2 regions of the Paenibacillus sp. FSL K6-1330 genome follow, and region 1 is predicted to be linked to the other one. Evidence: riboswitches for the same ligand, from Rfam matches in the RefSeq annotation. Region 1 holds a riboswitch; the other holds the start of a gene.
The links. A riboswitch is a leader RNA that binds a small molecule or an ion and turns the genes downstream of it on or off. The one in region 1 is predicted to bind cyclic di-GMP.

Region 1 (3,426 bases):
GCCACTCATCATGGAATGGCCGCTGGCCATTGGGCTGGCTCTGATCGCGCTTGCTATTGCCGTCAGCGGCTGCTGGTTGGCTTCACGAATCCTCCGCCGCACCTCCCTTCGGGTGTTGGTAATGGATTCATGAGGACAGTCCACGAGCAAAAAAAGATGACCTCCAAATTTCGGAGGGCATCTTTTCTTGCTTCTTGCCTTAGTAAATCTTAATCCGTTTGTTTCACCGCCCAAGTAGATATCTTCTTATGAAGAAGATCTACTTTCTTTTGATATATTCTTCTTGGTTTTTTAATTGCATGTAACGAACAATCAGCTTGTCCAACGACTGTGAAATGGCGACAACATCTTGATGCACCAATTCGAAACTGCTGGCCACTCGCTCAAGTTCTCTTCGTAGAAGTTCGAGTTTTTTCGCTACTTGTTCGAGCTCGCTCTCGATAGAAATCATCTTGTTCACCCACCCCCGTCGTAACAAGTGATTGATGACCGTTGCCACAGTTCCTGGGACAAACTTTTTCAAACCATAAGAATTGAAGCTCTCATCTTATCGATAACGCGAATCAGCTTAAAGCTACAGCTACTTATCATTATAAAATTCGACGTAAATAAAAAAAATACCCAGAATTGGGTAATCTTTGTCTTAAGAATTTTTATGACGGTTATGTAAATTTTTTAAGAAATGCTCCTTTATGGTTGACTCTCGTTTTTGCATATATCTTTTTAATAAAAGTACGAACCGTACTTTGACTAATACCATAAATATCAGCAATTTCAGGTACATTTTTATTCTCCAGCCACCCATATGCTATTTCTTTCTCTCGATTCGTTAATTCATATTGGTGAAAGTGAGAATAGATCAGCTCCCTTTGCAGAATGGGATCCTTTTGAGGTAACTTTTCTTCAATATTCTTGGCCAAGTGTTCAATGAGTGGTATGGCAAATGTAACCTCGTGTAAATAATGAAAACTAAGGCCAAGGTAGCCTATGATCACATTTTCTATTCGAAGGGGAGTACAAACACACGCCAATTCTGAAAACAAGCGATTACTATGCTCGGCCCCAACTACGACAGAAAGCGTTTGTTGTTCCATGGATAATGAAATGGCATTATTTCCTGCGTCTTCCCTTGCCAATGAGGTCCCACTTTTCATATTATTTCTCTCGAGAAAACTTTTTAACGAACCTGTTCCGCAATAATCGATGACGGTTCCATCCATATCTGTTATAACAAATAAATAGGGTATAGACAGCAAATCGTTCATATTCCTTGTTTCCTCTTGGAGCAAATAAAGAATTTCTTTCCGTTCAATCAACCTTTCTTTTATTTCAGTCATACTGAGGATATTAGGAAAATGATTGTTTGCTTCTACCAGTGTTCTTTGACCCATTATTTTCCCTTCTTCCCTTGTAAGAATAAGCGATTAATAATGGAATCGATCTCCTATTCATCGCCGTGTCTGCATTCGGCAGCTCCTAGCGAAAAATAAAAAAACCCCATCCATTATGATAACCACAACAAAACAGACGGAGGCTTCCGTCGTATTCGGTAACTGGCTGGCATCGCGGTCTTAAGTAGATCCACATTAGCCCCTGTAGCTTTGCGTCGCCACTTTTCAGTGGGTTTGCTATTATCGTACTACGAAGTATGAATTTGTCGAATATTCAAACATGTTATGACATATTCAAACTATAACTTACATTGTTTTTCATTTAATATAGGCCGCACGACCCAAATTTCCATATTTCTGTTATATTTGTCAATCACTCTTATGTCCGTACACAGAATCACTTTTTGCGCCAAGCAGGTTCATAGATCGACTTAGGAGGAGGAAACTGATGAATCCAGTTAATGATCCGGGTCGATATCCACTGGCATACAACTGCAAGGATAATAATTTTCCAATCGATCACATAGGCAGTGAAGGCGAATATGATTCCATTCATCCAGAACAATGAGGTACCGGGGTTGATTCTTTTATACTTATAAATGGCTAAGGCAACATAACCGATTCCCCCGTTCGATACCCTCTGCTTTATGAGGATGGCGACACCTGTTCCGAGAATAACCGAGCCGAATAGAAGATCGATCCATACGTTGCCAAACGGGGGTTCTAAGAACACCTCGAAGAAATTAACGGAAACGGACGTCACCGTTATAACAAATATGGTCCCGAAGGCACTGACACCGTCAAGATAAGGGACTGTAAAGGCGAGGAAAATAAAATTGGCTAACCACAGTCCGAGACTCATTGGGAGCTCAAACATATGGTTCAGAAGAACCGCGATCCCTGCTCCTCCCCCCGAAGGAATGGCGTGAGGAAACAAGAACATTGCCATGGCAAAACCTTGAATGATGGAGCCGGCGGTAATGAAGAAGAGTTTCTTGGAAATACGACGAAAGAAAAAGGGGCTCTTTCGCCCGGGCATGATCTGTAAATTCACGCGGAATCATCCTTCATAGATTAGAGTAACAAGCCAGTCCTGCTTGTTTAGTGTATGCTTGTTCCCTGAAGGGGATTACCGGGATCGGTCTCTTTAACGAAAATATGTATAGGCTGACTCTGGAGATCTCCATAGACAGCCTTCTAGTAATTATCATTCTCTTGTGGTTTGGTCTATGTTTAAATCACGTAACAAAATCCATCCGTATGTTTCTCTCTCACCCCGAGTTCAAACGTATCTTGACGAAGTCCCCGGCGCATCGTTTCAAGGGAAAGCACTTCGGTGGGTTGGATATTCCCCAAATGCACATTAGATCCCAATTTGCGGAGAAGCATCGCTTGCTGCTCCTTAAGAGGTGCCTCCCAAATCAGCTTTCTTGCATCCGACACGTAGTCGATGATAGTATTTATCATTTCTTCCTGGCACTCGCCATGCTTATCGAAAATACCGATACCCAGTCCTGACTCGCGCGCTTCAACGATGATATACTCGGCACCTACGTCTAAATCCGCTTCCATCGTATACGCGAGCATTTCGGCTTCGATGCGGGAACCGGATTGCTTTTTACCATACTCCGTAAAAACCCGAAGTCCGCGTTGTTTACCTTCCCGGATGAGCTCCGTTCGTTTTTTTCGCGACATCTCAATCGTGCCGTCGGATACTTCTATAGCGTTAAATCCAAGACGGCAAACGGTATTAAAAAATGCGGGGACGACATCTTGCTGCACGGCTGTCTCAAGCAAGGTTCCGCCGGGCATGACCGTGATTCCATGTTGTTTGGCTAGATTGATCTTATATAGCAGCATTTCCGTTTTATACAGCGGAGCCGTCCCAAAACCGAATTTGACGCAATCGATGTAATCCGAGGCTGTCTCGATCACATCTGAAAACATGTTTCTACCCAAGCCTTTATCAATAACCATCGTCATCCCGCGTTCCATGACCCCGTAGGTGTCGTGGTCTTTTTTGCCGTGCTCGGGA
Region 2 (3,426 bases), 1.7 Mb from region 1:
CGAATTTCGCTAAATCTCAATGAGTCAAATGCGTTTTCGATTCTCTCGGCATCCTTGCCCAGCCAGATCTTTTTCAGCATTTGCTGCGTCGTTTAGCGGTTCGTCTCAGTTGACAAGCATCAGAAGATCAGGGTCCGGCAGAGCTTTTTTATCGACTTTCCCGTTAGGGGTGAGCGGCAAACTTTCCATCTGTACCACAAGAGAGGGCAGGAAATATTCAGGCAAATTACGGGCTAAATACGCTTTGACATCTGTATCGGACAAAACCTGTTTCGCAACAAAGTACGCGCATATTATCGGATTGCCACTCTCGTCGGCTTTGACGGCTACCGCGGCTTTCGAGATTCCGTAGTGTTCCAGCAGCCGAGCCTCGATTTCTCTCGGTTCTACTCGATACCCTCTGATCTTCACTTGATCGTCGATTCGCCCGATAATTTCGATATTGCCATCCGGCAGCCACAGGGCCATATCCCCCGTTCGATATAACCTTTCCCCGAGGAGCGGATGTTCCACAAACTTTGCTTCTGTCAATTCCAGTTGGTTCAAATACCCCCGCGCGATACCGTCCCCTCCAACGCAAAGCTCTCCCACTACTCCGATGGGCTGAAGCTTCAACTGTTTGTCAAGGATATAAGCGGAGGAATTGCATATTGGTCTGCCAATCGGAATGGCGGATTCGAATTCACGTTCAATCGGGAAGTAAGTGGAGAATGTCGTGTTTTCCGTCGGACCGTATATATTGACCATCCGCAGATCGGGACACGTCTTACTTACGGCGTTTACGAGCTTCGGCGACAACGCTTCTCCGCCAACTAGCAAGGTGTTCAACGTACGAAAGATGTCAGGATCCTGTTCGGCCAGATTATGGAACAAAGCTGTAGTCAGAAACCAAGCCGTAATGCGGTGGCCGATGATGGTTTCCTTCAATTTGAGAAGTTCTAATAGATCCTTATCCTTCATCAAATACAAGGTAGATCCGTTCAAAAGGGATCCCCAAATTTCAAAGGTTGACGCATCGAATGCAATTGCGCCGGTTTGCAAAATTCGATGATCAATGGAAAAATTGAAATAATTAGTATTCTTGACCAGTCTTACGATGTTGCGATGTTCAACCATGACTCCTTTCGGTGTCCCCGTTGATTCGGAAGTATAGATGATATACGCTAGACTTTGCGAGGTTACTGCAGATATCGTATGGGGACAGCTGTCATGGTAAAGGTGCGCGTTGTCCCAATAAATTAATTTTCCTTCAAATGCAAAGTCAGGTTTCCAACTGGAAGGGGCCAGCAAAAATCCCGCCCGACTGTCCTCGAGCATATATTCGAGTCTTTCGCACGAAGAATCGGCTTCGATGGGCATATAAGCGCCACCCGCCTTCAATATAGCTGTAAGCCCGACGATCATACTGATAGACCGATCCGCGACAATGCCAACGACGCTCTCCGGCTTTACGCCGTGATCCTGTAGGGCTTTTGCAAGCTGATTCGCGTGTTCGTTCAATTCCCGATAGGACATCTGATGGTCCTCGGTCATGACCGCCGGGCGATCGGGGGTTAAGCGGACCTGTTCCTCAAACAAGTAATGGACCGTTTTGCTGGAAGGATAGTCCGTCTTAGTTCCGCTGAAAGCCTGAATCTGTCTCTCCTCTTCTTCGGACAACAAGTGTATGTCGGCAATCACTTTCTCGGGAAAATCGGCAACATCCTGCACAATACGGCTCAAGTGGTCGCCCATCTGCTCAATCGTTTCCTTTCTGTACAAGCGGGTCGCATAATCAAGGTGTATCATGAGAGATTCCTTCTTAAAAGCTGTCAAAGCAAGCTCAAACATCCCCAACTGATCGGATTTCAAAGGAGTGGTGTTGGCTTTTTGCCAAGTAAACGCCGCTTTGATGAACGGATTGCCGCTCAGATTCTTACGCATATTCCGATCTTCGAGTGCTTGCATCGTGGTATGCTTAACTTCTATCAGAAACTTACCTAATGGCTTATGTACAGTAGGAGAATATCGTATAGGAAGCATCTGGCTTTCCAACGAATACCCAATTACAGGGTCATCCTCGCCGGTATATTTGGCAAGCAGGATTACATAACAAGCCATAAGTGCCATATCCACAGTTATTCCGAAATTGAACGCAAGTTGATAGAGTTTTCGGGTCGTTACAGAATCAAGGCAAAAACTAACCCGGCTTCCTTCATCGTTGGTCCATTCTCCCCACGGAAATTCGTCAATTGATACTTCACATGTCGTTTGTTCCATGACCATCAACTCCCGGATTATCGATTCATTAATGTCTTATTAATAACGAACAGAAGAATCCTCTTCGCATTCTGCGATGAAGAAGTATCCCCCCTCCTGAGCCAATTATGACTGTGGCCTTATCTAACCCCAAACTTAGTTTTTTCTTACAGCGAAGCTAGCCGTTGTTTTTTGGAACGTCAAAAAACCCCCTTTCTTCAAATGAATAAAACGGAGGTCTCCCGTTGTATTCGGCAACTGGCTGGCATCGCGGTCGCAGTAGATCCCGCATTAGCCCCTATAGCTTTGCGTCGCCACCTTTCGGCGGGTTTGCTATTGTCGTACAAAACTGGTATTAAATTGTAAATCATGTTCATATTATGTATTCGATTTACATTTACTGTATCTTGTTTCCAAATGAAAATCGATAGGTCTTTTGTTCAATATTGTCTTTCTAGAATTGTTTTGATGATATTGATAACCATCATGAAACTCTAGGTCATGATAGTTAATCTTTACTAATTTTTGCTTTCGGCGACTTCACTCTACTTCACTTAACTACCTATTAAAACTATTATATTCAAAAGACAGGATATGTTTTACACACAAAAATCGATTAAGAACAGAGATATACACACGTTTTTGTCCCTCGGCAGATTTCCGCAAAATGACGCCATTACTCTAATAGATTCAGTATTATCTGTCTCCTATCCCTGTCTATTCTTCTATTATTACTTGGATATTGGATGTTGGCTGATTAAGGCAATTGTTCCTATTTTTCAACTTCTACCCTATATCCATTGCCCTAACTACGACTACGGACATCATTGGAACCACTACTTTTGTTTCTTGTAATATGGGACAAAAATACCAACGTCAGTAGTATGTTATAACTGGTAACGATATCTCGCTTCCGAAGAGTGGAGCACTCGAAACACAGCACTAATTTTCACAACCATCGGAATCATCTCCTGTAGGGAGATTGAATGCAGCTGTTGTTAAACTAGCCCATTACGGTCCCGTCCATGATTAGTAATTTCCTTCAGGATCCTGTCAATCTGATGGTAGCCACTAACAATCGATTCACCTGATTCGCTGCCTGGTCCTGCGGTCCTCCGCATGCACTGATCGTCATCAGTAGCATCATGCTCGCCACTATGAACGATGACCGCGTCCATCAAAGCCCAT

Region 2: it holds a riboswitch for cyclic di-GMP, as region 1 does, so the genes downstream of both, NYE54_RS17550 (amino acid adenylation domain-containing protein) here and NYE54_RS25625 (LuxR C-terminal-related transcriptional regulator) in region 1, are expected to answer to the same signal.

What each region holds. Positions count from the first base shown of each region.
Region 1 is NZ_CP150269.1:5,642,818-5,646,243, forward strand. Features, by position in the region: gene NYE54_RS25615 (FtsX-like permease family protein) at 1-133, shown strand, start outside; gene NYE54_RS25620 (Spo0E family sporulation regulatory protein-aspartic acid phosphatase) at 260-451, opposite strand; gene NYE54_RS25625 (LuxR C-terminal-related transcriptional regulator) at 663-1,391, opposite strand; cyclic di-GMP riboswitch class I at 1,546-1,640, opposite strand; gene NYE54_RS25630 (YitT family protein) at 1,789-2,430, opposite strand; gene NYE54_RS25635 (phosphosulfolactate synthase) at 2,625-3,426, opposite strand, start outside.
Region 2 is NZ_CP150269.1:3,898,594-3,902,019, forward strand. Features, by position in the region: gene NYE54_RS17550 (amino acid adenylation domain-containing protein) at 106-2,259, opposite strand; cyclic di-GMP riboswitch class I at 2,489-2,583, opposite strand.